2 regions of the Streptomyces sp. NPDC037389 genome follow, and region 1 is predicted to be linked to the other one. Evidence: riboswitches for the same ligand, from Rfam matches in the RefSeq annotation. Region 1 holds a riboswitch; the other holds the start of a gene.
What was found. A riboswitch is a leader RNA that binds a small molecule or an ion and turns the genes downstream of it on or off. The one in region 1 is predicted to bind S-adenosylmethionine.
Positions count from the first base shown of each region.

Region 2: linked by a shared signal. The riboswitch ahead of thrC (threonine synthase) and the one ahead of AB0E98_RS02090 (aminotransferase class V-fold PLP-dependent enzyme) in region 1 are both predicted to bind S-adenosylmethionine.

Region 1 is NZ_JBEZUS010000001.1:432,505-439,872, reverse strand. Features, by position in the region: gene AB0E98_RS02120 (NlpC/P60 family protein) at 1-115, opposite strand, end outside; gene AB0E98_RS02115 (NlpC/P60 family protein) at 396-1,472, opposite strand; gene AB0E98_RS02110 (NYN domain-containing protein) at 1,691-3,061, opposite strand; gene AB0E98_RS02105 (hypothetical protein) at 3,084-3,326, opposite strand; gene AB0E98_RS02100 (rhomboid family intramembrane serine protease) at 3,473-4,192, shown strand; gene AB0E98_RS02095 (Lrp/AsnC ligand binding domain-containing protein) at 4,189-4,470, shown strand; gene AB0E98_RS02090 (aminotransferase class V-fold PLP-dependent enzyme) at 4,559-5,854, opposite strand; SAM riboswitch class IV at 5,975-6,091, opposite strand; gene trpD (anthranilate phosphoribosyltransferase) at 6,186-7,247, opposite strand.
Region 2 is NZ_JBEZUS010000007.1:281,495-288,862, forward strand. Features, by position in the region: gene groL (chaperonin GroEL) at 1-48, opposite strand, end outside; gene AB0E98_RS17970 (cold-shock protein) at 372-575, opposite strand; gene AB0E98_RS17975 (MoaD/ThiS family protein) at 1,069-1,344, opposite strand; gene thrC (threonine synthase) at 1,408-2,691, opposite strand; SAM riboswitch class I at 2,709-2,852, opposite strand; gene AB0E98_RS17985 (glucosyl-3-phosphoglycerate synthase) at 3,005-3,952, shown strand; gene AB0E98_RS17990 (trehalose-6-phosphate synthase) at 4,079-5,584, shown strand; gene AB0E98_RS17995 (hypothetical protein) at 5,771-6,529, shown strand; gene otsB (trehalose-phosphatase) at 6,548-7,368, opposite strand, start outside.

The sequences.
Region 1 (7,368 bases):
GGGCGAGCGCGGGGGCCGCCGAGAAGGCGGCCGCGGCGGTGGCCATGGCGGCGGACAGGACGGTGACCCGGACACTCTGGGTGAGACCGGACTGCGAACGGCGATGGGACGCCACGGGGTGCCGCACTCCCTTCCACTGTGTGCGGACCCTGCCGCCCGGTCGACGGGCGGACGACGGCCGGGTACCGCGCGCCAGACAGTAGCGGCGCGCTCACCCCCGGTTCAAAGACCTCGCGGGCGGGAAAAGCGGCGCCCCGCCGTCAGACGCAGGTCATCGGCGGGGCGCGGTGTCACTTGCCGTAGTCGCGATTCGCCCGAAAGGGCGGCATGGCGCGGCGGAAGTGATGAACGGCGGAGGTTCAGCAGAGGTGTTGATCCCATCGACGTCGATCGGATCAGCCGATGCGCACACCGAACTGGAACGGCATGTTGCCCATCGCCTCGTAGCGCACATAGGCACCCGTACGGGGCGCGTGGAAGACCTGACCGTTGCCCGCGTAGAGGCCGACGTGGTGCTGGTCGCCGTAGAAGATGACCAGGTCGCCGGGCTTGAGCTGACTCTGGTCGTAGATCCGGGTGCCCGCGTTGGCCTGGTCCTGGGAGATGCGCGGGAGGGAGACGCCGGCCTGGCCGTATGCCCACTGGGTGAGGCCGGAGCAGTCCCAGGTGGACATTCCGGTCGCACCGTACTCGTAGGACTTGCCCTCCTGGCTCTGCGCGTAGGCCAGGGCGGCGGCGCCGTGGCCGGAGCCCGCGGGGATGTTCGGGCGGGTCTCGGAGCGGTTGGCGCGGCCGCTGTCATCGCTCTTACCGCCGCCGGACGTCTTACCGCCGGAGGAGGAGCCCTTCTGGTCCGCGCCGCTGATCTCGGCACGTTCCTTCTCGCTGAACTGGTTGAGCACCTTCTGGGCGTCGGCCAGCTTGCCCTGGATCTCGTCCTTGCGGTCCGCGAGCGCCTTGCGGGTGGACTCCAGGTCCGTGAGCTTGCCGGCGGCCTGCGCGCGGTCCTGCTTGATGACGCGCTGCTTGGCGGCCATCAGCCGGAGGGTGTCGGCCTGCTTGGCGCTCAGCTGGTTGAGCCTTGAGGCCCGGTCCAGGTAGGTGTCCGGGTCCGAGGTGAGCAGCAGCTGGAGCGTGGGGTCGATCGAGCCGGTGCGGTACTGCGAGGTGGCTATCAGGCCGAGGGCGCCGCGCATCCGGTTGAGCTCGTCCTGGCCGCGCGCGACCTTGTCCTGGAGTTCGCCGACCTGCTTCTCCAGCTTGTCGTGCTGCTCCTTGGCCCCGTTGTACTTCTCGGTGGCCTGCTCGGCCTCTTCGTAGAGCTTGTCGACCTGGTCCTTGGCCTCGGACTTCGACAGCTTGGTGTCGGCGTGCGCGGCCTGCGCGGAGAGGGCGACGGCCATGGCCGCGGTCGCGGTGAGCACGGTGGCCCGAGTGCGGCTCGGCTTCTTGGGACGACGGTGGGACGCCACGGAGACGAGCTCCTTCTTCTCTGGGCCGCCCGCCGCGCGAAGTCCTGGGGCGCGGCGGGACCTTCATCGCGCATCCCGAACGGATGAACTGCCGGATGAAGGTTCGAGGCACGACCCTAGTGACCACCGTCGCCACCGTTCAAATTTTCGTGCGAAAAATCTTGGTCAGCGGCGCATCCTTTACCAACCTGACACAGTCGGTAATGACCACTTGACGGTCAGGTGCGTGCAAGTCGCTTCAGCAGCAGGGCCGATGCCACGGGCCGCGCCCCCGCCTTGGCCACCCCGTCCGCCACCTCGCGGTCCGTGGAGACCACCACGACCGGCCGGCCCGGCGGCTCGGCCCGCACCAGCTGACGGATCAGCTCGTCCGCCGTCACACCCGGCTTGCTGAACAGCACCCGTACCCCGCGCGGCGGCGCCAGCAGCACCGGGGCGGCCAGCTCCGCGCCGTCGAAGACGCACGTGACCTCGGCGCCGGACTGCGCGGCCAGCATCGCCAGCCCGCCCAGCAGCCGCAGCCGCTGCTTGTCCAGCGGCATCGTCGGATAGCCGGTCTTGGTGACGTTGTAGCCGTCGACGAGCAGATGCGTCTGAGGCAGCGCCAGCAACTGGTCCAGCAGCGCCGGATCGGTCTCCGACAGCGCCCGCGTCGCGATGTCCCGGGGCGTCATCGTGCCCGGCCGCACCGCGTCCACCGTATCCGCCGGGGGCACGGAGACCGGCGGCAGCGCCAGCTCGCGACGCAGCCCCTGGGCCGCGTCCAGCACGGTGTCCAGCAGCAGCCGCAGCCGGACGTCCTCCACGCTGCGGCCCTCGCGCGTCGCCCGGCGGCTCGCCTCCAGGGCCGCCTCGGCCTCCGTGAGCCGGGCCTTGGTCCGCCGCGCCTCGCCCTGCGCCGCCGCCTTCTCGGCGGCGGCCTCGGCGCGCAGCGCCTCCAGCTCGCCCTGGGCCTTGCGCAGCGCCGCCTCGCCGCGCCGCACGTCGCTCTGCGCGCTGCGCAGCTTGCGCTGCAACGATTCGGTGTCCCGCCGGACGACCTCCAGCTCGGCCCGGACCCGGTCGGCCTCGGCCTTCGCCTCCGCCCGCGCCGCGGCCAGCTCCTCGCGCAGCCGCGTCAGCTCGTGCCGGGCCTCCTCGTCGGCCCGCTCGGCGCTCGCCCGGGCCGCCTCCTCGCCCGCGGCCGTGACCAGCTTGACCCAGCCGGCCGGCCGCAGCACGAACGCCATGGCGGCCACGTCCTCCGGATCGGCCGCCGCCGGCGGCGAACCGGCCTCCAGGGCCTCCGCCAGCTCCGAGCCGGTCTCCCGCAGCCGTGCGGAGATCCGCTGCCGGAAAGCCGTGTCGCTCTCCACGGCGGCGGCCATGGCGTTCCCCGCGAACTTGGCCCGACGGGACGGGGTGAACCGGGCGTACTGCCGCAACTGGGACGGCAGTTCCGCGACCGTCAGTCCGCCGAACGCCTCCGCGACAAGCCCGATGACCCGCCGCCTGATGCCTTCGGGCAGCGGGCGGTCGAGCACCTCGCCGACGCCGTCGTCGGCCCCGCCGGCGTCACCGGCCGCCTCCACGCCGTCCGTGTGCTCCACCACCGCTTATCGCTCCCGTTCGTCAGGCATCGGCGCCCGGCCGGGCCACCAGCTCGATCTGGTCGACGGCGTTGCACCAGCGGCAACGCACGGACTCGATCGTCTCACTGACGATCTCGCGCTCCTCCACCGCGGGCTCCCCCGCCAGGTCGAGGTGCGTGAACTCCACGGCCTTGGTCGTCCGCGTGACGTCGAAACGCGTGAGGTTGCCGCACAGGGTGCAGCGCCACCGGGTCCCGGCTGTCGGCTGGGGAACAACGCCCATCGTGTCGTCCGTCCTCGTCTGTGGTCCGCGGGGTGCTCCCCGTAACCCTACGGCCTGCCGGTCGCCGGGCGCGGGGCGTGCGGCCCGCACGGACGGCCCGGCGAGGCGCTCTGCACGGGTTGCGCCCGGTACGCCATGATCTGGCCATGATCGAAACGGCAGGGCGCCCGAGCCACGCCGGCACCCCCTGGGTGACCTGGACGGTCCTGGCCGTCTGCGGCGCGGTCTTCCTGATCGGCCCCGTCTCCGGCCTGAATCCGGCCTACGGCACCGGACCCGGACTGCTGTCCGCCCAGACCGACTACTTCGCGCGCTGGGGGGTCGTGCCCCAGGAGCTCCTCCACGGCTCCCCCTGGGCTCTGTGCACCCCGCTCACCGCGCTCTTCGTCCACGGGAACTGGCTGCACCTGCTGGGCAACATGCTCTTCCTCCACGTCTTCGGCGCCATGACCGAGGCCCATCTGGGCCGTGCCGCGTTCCTCTGCTGCTACCTCCTCACCGGCTATCTGGCCCTGTTCGGCTACGCGGCTGTGCACGCCCACTCCGAACGCACGCTCGTGGGGGCGTCGGGGGCCATCTCCGGGGTGCTCGGCGCGTTCCTCTATCTCTTCCCCAGGGCGCGGGTCACCAGCCTCTTCCCGTTCCTGTTCTTCCTGCCGCTGCGCTTTCCCGCCTGGGCCGTACTGCTGTTCTGGTTCGCGCTCCAGTGGCTGGCGACGGGGACGGACGCCGGGCGCCCCGGGGTCGCCTATCTGGCCCACGTCGTGGGATTCGCACTCGGATTCGGCTACGCCTGGGGCCTTCGGACACCTGCGGCTAGAGTGAAGGACGCAGCCAGGTCCATCGAAGGAGACAAACCGACGTGATCACTTCGATCGTGCTCATCAAGACCGACGTGGACCGGATCCCCGAGATCGCCGAGAGCATCGCCGCCATCGAGGGCGTGAGCGAGGTCTACTCGGTCACCGGTGGCGCCGATCTGATCGCGATGGTGCGAGTGGCCCGGCACGACGACCTCGCGGACCTCATCCCGGGCCGGATCAGCAAGGTGCCGGGCGTGGCCTCGACGGAGACCCACATCGCCTTCCGCACGTACTCCCAGCACGATCTGGAAGCGGCTTTCGCGATCGGCCTGGACAACTAGCCGACGCCCCGCAGGGCCGCGGGGCAGTGTCGAATGCGGCTGGCGCCGCGTAGGCGCGACCGGCCGACGTCGGCCCGCACCCAAAGAACTACGGAACAACAAGCTCCCGCACAGCCCGCACAAACCGCTCCACATGCTCATCGGGCGTACCCGCCCCAAAGCTCACCCGAACCGCGTTGAGCACCGAGCGCCCCTCGTCAGGGGACCCGCACTCGCCGTCCGCGTCCCGGTCCCCGTCCAGCAGAACCCGCACCAGCGGATGGGCGCAGAACAGCCCGTCGCGGACCCCGATCCCGTACTCGGCGGAGAGCGCGGCCGCGAAGCGGGAGCTGTTCCAGCCGTCCACGACGAAGGAGAGGACGCCCACGCGCGGCGCCTCCTCGCCGAACAGCGACAGCACCCGCACCCCCGGGACGTCCGCCAGCCCGGCCCGCACCCTCGCGATCAGCTCCCGCTCCCGCTCCACCAGCCGGTCGAAGCCGGCCTCCTGGAGCGCCTTGCAGGCGGCGGCGATGGCGTAGGCGCCGATGACGTTGGGCGAGCCCGCCTCGTGCCGGGCCACGGTGTCGTGCCACTCGACCTCGACCCCGCCCTCCGCGTTCCGGGCCACCCTGCGGCTGGCGCCGCCGCCCGCCAGATACGGTTCGGCCTCCCGCAGCCAGTCCGCGCGCCCCGCGAGCACGCCCGCGCCGAACGGCGCGTACAGCTTGTGCCCGGAGAAGGCGACCCAGTCGACGTCCCACTCGGCGACGTCCACGGGGTGGTGCGGCGCCAACTGGGCGGCGTCCAGCACGATGCGCGCGCCGTGCGCGTGCGCGGCCGCCGCCAGCTCCCTCACGGGCCACAGCTCACCGGTCACATTGGACGCGCCGGTCACACAGACCAGCGCCGGGCCGTAAGGGTCCCGGTCGGCCAGCGCCCGCTCCAGCGTCTCGACGGCCTCCCTCGGCGAACGGGGGGCGTCGAGGCAGGTGACCTCGGCACCCCGCCACGGCAGGAGGGCGGCGTGGTGCTCGGTCTCGAAGACGAACACCCGGCAGCCGGCGGGCAGTACGGACGCCAGGAGGTTCAGCGAGTCCGTGGTGGAGCGGGTGAATACCACCTGGTCGTCCTCGCGGCAGCCGAGGAAGGAGGCGACGGTGGCCCGGCAGCCCTCGAACAGGTCGGTCGACAGCTGCGAGAGGTACCCGGCGCCCCGGTGCACGCTGCCGTAGTACGGCGCGTAGGCGGCGACGTCGTCCCACACCCGCTGCAACGCCGGTGCGCTGGCGGCGTAGTCGAGCGCCGCGTAGGTCACCTCGCCCCCGGCGGCGAGCGGGACGCGGACGTCGCGACCGAGGACGGGCAGCGGCTCGGTAAGGGTGGCGACAGGGCATGCGGACATGGCGAATTCTCCCGGTAAGGGCGATGGATGAAGGCGTACCGGAGAAGGGGCCGAAGCGGCCCTATCGCATTCGCTGCAACACGGAAGGATCTCCCTCGACAACCAGGATCCCTGGCGAGGGATCCGCGCTTGCCGCAGACGTCGCTGCCTGCGGCCTGGTCATCACCCGGGGCACCCCGCCACGGAAGGAGGGTTGCCGGACAGCAGGCCGGGGCCGATTTGCTGTCACTCGTGACCTTGGCCAGGAGTATGGCATACGTTTCGGGTCAACGGCCCGGTGAGCGGGGAAAATCCCGCCCACCGGACACCGGACAAAGCGCGCCGCAGGCGGCTACGCGTTGCTCGCCTCCACCCACTTCTCCAGCACCCGCCGGGCCGCGCCCGAGTCGATGGACTCGGCCGCCCGCTCCATCCCGGCCCGGATCCGCTCCGTGAGCGGCGCGTCCGTCGGCGTCAGGGCGGCCAGCGCGGCGGCGGAGTTGAGCAGCACCGCGTCCCGGACCGGGCCGGTCTCCCCGGCGAGCAGCCGGCGGGCCACATCCGCGTTGTACGAGGCGTCGGCGCCCCGCAGCGCCTCGATGGGCACCAGGTCGACGCCGACGTCCCGGGGGTCGAAGGACTCCTCCCGCACCCGGCCGTCCCCCACGATCCACACCCGCGAGGTGGCCGTCGTGGTGAGCTCGTCGAGCCCGTCGTCACCGCGGAAGACCAGCGCCGAGGAGCCGCGCTCGGCCAGCACCCCGGCCAGGATCGGCGCCATCCGGGCGTCCGCTACGCCGGTCGCCTGGGCCTTCACCCGCGCGGGGTTGGTCAGCGGGCCCAGCACGTTGAACGTCGTGCGGATGCCCAGCTCCCGGCGGGCGGGGGCCACGTAGCGCAGGGCGGGGTGGAACTTCACCGCGAAGCAGAAGGTGATGCCGGCCTCCTCGGCCACCTCCACCACCCGGCGCGGGGTCAGCTCCAGATTGACCCCGAGCTTCTCCAGGACGTCCGAGGCGCCGCTCGCGGAGGACGCGGCGCGGTTGCCGTGCTTGACGACCTTCGCCCCGGCGCCCGCGACGACGATCGAGGACATGGTGGAGATGTTGACGGTCTTGGCTCCGTCGCCGCCGGTGCCCACGATGTCGACGCTGGGGCCGGGCACCTCGATGAGATTGGCGTGCCGGTACATCGCCCGGACCAGGCCGGAGATCTCGGCGACCGTCTCGCCCTTGGCCCGCAGGGCGACCGCGAAACCGGCGATCTGGGCGTCGGTGGCCTCCCCACGCATGATCCGGTCCATGGCCCAGGCCGTGTCGTCGGCGCCGAGGTCCACTCCACGCAGCAGGGTGTCCAGGAGGCCGGGCCAGGTGTGAGCCACCGAGCGCTCGCCGCCTGCGGGGGTCACGTTCATGGTCCACACTCCTGTGGTCGGTCCCTGGTGGGGACCTCCGAGGGCCCCCGTTACGCGGTCCAGCCTATCCACGTCCGGGAACGGCGAAGAGCCCCGTCCAGTACTGGACGGGGCTCTTGCC
Region 2 (7,368 bases), on a different contig from region 1:
CTCGAGACCGCGCCGTGCCTCCTCGTCGAACGCGATGATCTTGGCCATGTGAAGTGGTCCTCCCAGGACGGGGTGGAGAGACTGCTCCGGACCGCGCTGGCGCCCGCGACGGACGGCCTGCGTGCCCTGCGGTTCCTTGCCCCGCTTGGCCCGTAGACCTCACCGACGGTCCAAATCTGTCACTCTCACTCGGAGAGTGCTAAGCCCAATGATTAGCACTCGACCCCTGCGAGTGCAAGCGCCTCACACCAACCTGCCCCGCGCCGGGGGAACCCACACATGGACGTGGCACGGGACGCACGAGGGGCCCGCGTCATGGAAGACGCGAGCCCCTCGGCGAGCTGAGTGAGCCGGTGGTCGATGCGCGCCGGTCAGGCGGTCACCTTGACCATGTCCGCCTGCGGCCCCTTCTGGCCCTGCGAGATCTCGAACTCGACCCGCTGCCCCTCCTCGAGGGTGCGGTAGCCGTCCATCTGGATCGCGCTGTAGTGGACGAAAACATCCGCACCACCGTCGACCGCGATGAAGCCGTACCCCTTCTCCGCGTTGAACCACTTGACGGTGCCCTGAGCCATGCCTAACTCCCCTATTACTGGCCCTTGCGCAGGACCGCACCTCGCGGACCCGGGTCAGACCTCACCCCCAGACAGGATGGGGGTGTGCGCCGGAACGCGTCGACCGCCGCTGAATGTATCTGCACGGATGCCGTCTGCAACAGGTCAGTCGGACGAGAATTCCGGGCGCGGCCGATCGGTTATTACCACCGATTTCGCCAGCTTCTTGGGCAAGTCGGACCGGGCATAACGCAACCAACCCGGCAATTCGTGCACATGTCGTGGGCACAATTTGACGGGTTCTCATATGCGTTCGGCAGTGACACCGGAGGGGGAACGCCCCAACTGTATCGCGCTTCAACAGACGGAATCACCCCGTCCGTTTTACGGGCGGGGTGATTCCGGTGAATTCCGCAGGAACGCTTCGAAAGGGTCGGGCCAAGGGTCCGGCGGCCCGGACCCCGGCACGGCCCCGGGCCGCCCAAGGGCCGTGCCGGGGCCGGGCCGCCCTCGGTCAGCCGCCGGCGACCGCGGGAATGATCGACACTCCGGCGCCATCCGGAGTGGCCGCCTCCAGTCCGCCCTCGAACCGTACGTCGTCGTCATTGACGTACACATTGACGAAACGGCGCAGCTTTCCGCTCTCGTCGAGAACGCGCGCGGCGATTCCGGGGTGGTTCTTCTCCAGTGAGGCGATCACTTCACCGAGAGTGGCTCCCTCGGCGGGGACTTCCGCCTTACCGGCGGTGTAGGTGCGAAGGATGGTGGGGATTCGGACATTGACGCTCATGGGGTCACCTTTGATTGAAAGGCTGGTTTAAGAGACCGGGGAAAGGGAAACGGCGACGTGCGTTTAAAGCCCCGCCGCCCGGAAAGCGTCGAGCGAAGGCGGAATCGTCGCCGTCGGCCCCGCCGCCACCGCGTCCAGCGTCTTGAGGCCGTCGCCCGTGTTGAGCACGACGGTGGTCAGGGACGGGTCCAGCCGCCCGTCCTCCAGCAGCTTCCGGGTCACCCCGACCGTCACCCCGCCCGCCGTCTCCGCGAAGATCCCCTCCGTACGGGCCAGCAGCCGGATCGCCTCGACGATCCGCTCGTCGTCCACGTCCTCCACGGCCCCGCCCGTGCGCCGGGCGATGTCGAGCACGTACGGCCCGTCGGCGGGGTTGCCGATCGCCAGGGACTTCGCGATGGTGTCCGGCTTCACCGGCCGCACCACCTCGTGCCCGTCCTTGAAGGCGCGCGAGACCGGCGCGCACCCCTCGGCCTGGGCGCCGAAGATCCGGTACGGGCGGTCCTCGACCAGCCCCAGCGCGATGAGCTCCTTCAGCCCCTTGTCGATCTTCGTCAGCTGCGATCCCGAGGCCACCGGCACCACGATCTGGTCCGGCAGCCGCCATCCCAGCTGCTCGCAGATCTCGTACGCGAGGGTCTTGGAGCCCTCCCCGTAGTAGGGCCGCAGATTGACGTTGACGAAACCCCAGCCCTCGCCGAGCGGGTCGCCGATGAGTTCGCTGCAGAAGCGGTTCACGTCGTCGTACGTGCCCTCGATGCCCACCAGCTCGCCGCCGTAGACCGCCGCCATCACGACCTTGCCGGCCTCCAGGTCGTGCGGGATGAAGACACAGGACCGCAGGCCCGCGCGCGCCGCCGCGGCGCCCACCGCCCCCGCCAGGTTCCCCGTCGAGGAGCACGAGAGGGTGGTGAAACCGAAGGCGCGCGCCGCCTCGACGGCGATGGCGACGACGCGATCCTTGAAGGAGTGCGTGGGGTTGCCGGAGTCGTCCTTGACGTACAGCCCGCCGGTGACGCCCAGCTCGCGGGCGAGGTTGTCGGCCTTGACGAGCTTGGTGAAGCCGGGGTTGAGGTTCGGCCGGTCCGCGACGTCGGCGGGTACGGGCAGCAGGGGGGCGTAGCGCCAGATGTTCGCGGGACCGGCCTCGATACGGCGGCGCAGCGACTCGGGGTCGCCGACGGGGAGCTCGTACGCCACCTCAAGGGGACCGAAGCAGCCCACGCAGGCGAAGGAGGGGCCGAGCGGGAAGCGCTCGCCGCACTCGCGGCAGGAGAGCGCCACAGCGGGACCGAAGGAGGCGGAAGCGGGTACGGAGGTACGACTTTCAACGGCTTCGACAGCCATGGAGGCGAGGCCCTTTCTCCTCATCTTCCTCGCGGCGAACGTCGCCACGAGACGGAATTGGCACCTTCCCCGCCGGGAGCCTCGCCGTGTGAACGGTGAGACCGGCTGGAGGGTTGCCGGGGCTTCAACGGGCCGTATCCCTCTGCCCCTCTGGATGAGCGGTATGGCGCTGGGCGGACCCAGGCGTTTGTGCGCGCGACGACCCCCGACATAGGACGGCCGTCCGCGTTGTTCAAGACTGTAACGGAAGGGATGGTCGCTTGAGAGGGCCGTCCGAACCGCGAGATGCGTCACAACGACAGGAGTTATGCGCGTGCTGGAAGAGGTGGAACGCTGGCTCGCCCGGCGGTCCTGGTCCGCCGCCGACCGTCCGCTCGACCAGCTGCTGGCCGCAAAGGCGGACACGGGCACCACGGTCAGCGTGGTGCTGCCGGCGCTGAACGAGGAGGCGACCGTCGGCGAGATCGTGGCGACGATCCGCCGCGAGCTGATGTCGGAGTCCGTCCCCCTGGTGGACGAGCTGGTGGTGCTGGACTCCGGTTCCACGGACCGCACCGCCGAGGTCGCCGCGGCGGCCGGCGCGCGCGTCGTGCACCGGGACGGGATCCTGCCGCGGCTGCCCGCGCTGCCCGGCAAGGGCGAGGTGCTGTGGCGGTCCCTGCTGGTGACGACGGGCGACGTCGTCTGCTTCGTCGACGCCGACCTTAAAGACTTCTCCAGCGCCTTCGTCTCGGGGATCGTCGGCCCGCTGCTGACCGATCCCGAGGTGCGGTTCGTCAAAGCGATGTACGACCGCCCGCTGGGCGAGGTCGCGGGGCAGGGCGGCCGGGTCACCGAGCTGGTGGCGCGCCCGCTGCTGAATCTCCACTGGCCGCAGCTCGCGGGCTTCGTCCAGCCGCTGGGCGGCGAGTACGCGGCCCGCCGCTCACTGCTGGAGCGGCTGCCGTTCCCCGTGGGCTACGGCGTGGAGCTGGGCCTGCTCGTGGACTCGCTGCACACGGTGGGCCTGGACGCGCTGGCGCAGGTCGACGTGGGCGTGCGCAAGCACCGCCACCAGGACGGCCGGGCGCTGGGCCGGATGGCCGCGACGATCTACCGCACGGCGCAGCTGCGGCTGGCCCGGGGCCATCTGGTGCGCCCGGAGCTCACCCAGTTCGAGCGCACGGCGGAGGGGTTCGTGCCGCAGACGTACGCGGTGGACACGGAGGAGCGGCCACCGATGGCGGAGATACCGGAGTACGCCCGGCGACGCGCGGCGTAGCGCGCGAAAAGGCGCACGAAGAAGCGCACAGGGAAGCTCCCGGGGAAGGGAACGGGACGTTCCCGTGTGCCACCCGACGGGCCGTGCGTACGTTTGAGCGGTTCCCCGGGCGGCAAGGCTGGCGACATGGTCGCTGAGCATCCCCCGTCCGCCCCGGAAGCCACTGCCCCGGTAACCGCCGCGCCCATCGTCGTGGCGTCCAACCGGGGGCCCGTCTCGTACGCGCTTCGCGAGGACGGCTCGCTGGCGGCGGGGCGGGGCGGCGGCGGGCTGGTGTCCGGGCTGAGCGAGATCGGGCGGGACCCCCGGGGCGCGGCGGCGGTGTGGGTGTGCGCGGCGCTGGGCGAGGGCGACCGGCTGGCGGCGGGGAGCGCGGGCCGAAGACTCGACCCGGCCGACACGGGCGGGCTGCGGGTGCGGATGCTGGACATCCCGGCCGCGACGTTCTCCGCCGCGTACAACGGCGTGGCCAATTCCGTGCTGTGGTTCGCCCACCACATGCTCTGGCAGACCCCGGTCGAGCCGGTGTTCGACAAGGAGTTCCGGGGCCAGTGGGCGGCCTACGAGGCGTACAACACCGCCTTCGCGGACGCGATCGCCGAGGAGGCGGCGGAGGGCGCCGTCGTGCTCGTCCAGGACTACCACCTCACCCTCGTCCCCGGGCTGCTCCGGACCCGCCGCCCCGACCTGCGCATCGGCCACTTCTCCCACACCCCGTGGGCCCCGCCGGACTACTACCGGCTGCTGCCGGACGACATCGCCGAGCAGGTGCTGCGCGGCGTCCTCGGCGGCGACCGGGCGGCCTTCCTGACCCACCGCTGGGCGGAGGCGTTCGCCGCGTGCTGCGCGGACGTCCTGAAGGCCGAGGTCATCCGGGAGGAGGACGGGACGGCGGCGGCGGTCCGCTTCGCGGGCCGTACGACGCGGCTCGGCGTCCACGCGCTCGGCGCGGACGCGGACTTCCTGCGCGAGCGCGCGCACCGGCCCGACGTGGAGGAGCGGCTGGCGGCCCTGCGGGAGCAGGTCGGCCCGGGGCGCCGGACGATCCTGCGGGTCGACCGCACAGAGCTGTCCAAGAACATCGTGCGCGGCCTCCACGCCTACCGCCGGCTGCTGGAGGACCGGCCGCACTGGCGGGGCAAGGTGGTGCACATCGCCTTCGCCTACCCCTCCCGGCAGGACCTGAAGGTCTACCGCGACTACACCGCCGAGGTGGAGCGCGTCGCGGAATCGATCAACGCCGCCTTCGGCACGGCGGAGTGGCAGCCGGTGATCCTCCATGTGAAGGACGACTTCGCCCGTTCCCTGGCCGCCTACCGGATGGCGGACGTGGCGCTGGTCAACCCGATCCGCGACGGCATGAACCTGGTGGCCAAGGAGGTCCCGGCCGTCTCCGACCACGGCTGCGTCCTCGTGCTGTCCCGCGAGGCGGGGGCGGCGGCGGAGCTGGCCGAGGAGGCGATCGTCGTCAATCCGTACGACGTCGAGGCGACGGCGCGCGCCCTGCACCTGGCCCTGCTGATGGACCCGGGGGAGCGGGCGGAGCGGGCGAAGCGGTTGGCGGCGGCGGCGACGCGGTTGCCGCCGGCGCGGTGGTTCACGGAGCAGTTGGCGGCGCTCCAGGGCGGGTAGCCGGCTGTCGGTCCACCGCGGGCCGGTGGGGGCTTGTCGCGCCCACGCGGCGGTAGCCGCATATCGACACTGCCCCGCGCCCCTGCGGGGCGCCGGAGTACGCGGCGCGTTCTGCGACCCTGTCCGTACGGGCCAACGCCTCCACCGCCCGGCACCTCTCCCCCGGCGGGCGGGTAGCCATGGCCCATGCCGAACGCTCAGCGCTGGGCCGCTCTCGTGGCGGCCGCCACCACGCTCATAGCCGTCACCGCCACCGGCTGTTCCTCGGACTCCGACAGCGGCAAGGACGCCGGCTCCAAGGCGGCGAAGGCCGGTCCGTCGGGCACCCCGTCCTCGCCCTCATCCTCATCCTCATCCCCGTCCTCGTCCGGAGGGGGCGCCGTCGCGGTCCCGGCCGGACCGGGTCCCCAAGGCTCGTACACCGTCCAGAACCAGCCCCCGCCCGGTACGTGCTCCTACCGCTACACCGCCGCCAAGGAGCCACTGCCCGACCCCAAGTGCACCCCGGGCGCCACCAATCCCAAGGTCACCCAGGCGACCCTCAAGACCACCATCTGCCGCAGCGGCTACACGTCCGACATCCGTCCCGGCACGAACATCACCAGCCGGGAGAAGACCGCGAACGCGGCCTCGTACGGCTACAAGGGGTCGATGAAGGACGCCGAGTACGACCACCTCATCAGCCTCCAGCTCGGCGGCGACCCCAACGACCCGCGCAATCTGTGGGTCCAGCCGCCCTCTCCCGGCCACAAGGCGGGAGCCGGGCCGAACAATCCGAAGGACGTCGTCGAGAGCAAGCTCAAGGCGGCGATCTGCTCGGGGAAGACCGAGCTGGTGAAGGCCCAGCAGGCGATCGCGAAGGACTGGACGACCGCGCTGTCCGCCCTGGGTCTCACGAACGAGAAGCCGGCGGCCAAGGACCCCAAGGCGGAAGACGGCGAGTAAAGGCGAATAGAAAGGAAATCAGCCGAGCCGCTCGGCCAACCCGGCCAGCAACTCCACCACTCCCACCGGCCCGTCCACCACAAGGTCCGCCCGCTCGGCGAGCACGGCGACCTCGGCGCTGCCGCTGCACACCAGGGTGCCCGGCACCCCTTCGGTGCGCAGCTTCTCGACCGCCGCGAAGGCGGCGAGATCGCCGAGGTCGTCACCGGCGTAGAGGACGGCGGAGGCGCCGGCCTCGCGGACGTACTCGGCGAGGGCCACGCCCTTGTCCATGCCCGGCGGGCGCAGCTCCAGCACCAGCCGGCCGGGTTCGACGATCAGGTCGTGGCGCTCGGCGAGCGCGGCGAGCGGCGCGCGCAGGGCGTCGTAGGCGGCCTGGGGGTCTGCGGCGCGGCGGGTGTGGACGGCGATGGCGCGTCCTTTGTCCTCGACCCAGGTGCCCTGCCAGGCACCCGACCGGTCCAGTACGCCGGGGAGTTCCGCCTGCACGGCGGCGACACCGGGATGGGGGGCGGGGGCGTGGACGGTGCCGGTGACGGCGTCCCAGCGCTCGGCGCCGTAGTGGCCGAGCACCACCAGGTGCTCCAGCCCGGGGACCCCGGCGAAGCCGCCGTAGCGCACGGCGACCCCGGCCGCGCGGCCGGTCACCACGGCCACCGACCCCAAGCGCGGGGCGAGCCGGGCGAGGGCGGGCACGGCGCCGGGGTGGGCGCGGGCCCGCTCGGGGTCGGGCACGATCGGCGCGAGGGTGCCGTCGAAGTCGAGGGCGACGACCGCGCGTTCGGGCCGCGCCAGCAGTGCGGCCAGGCCGTCACGGCCGGCCTCGGTCACGGGTTCCG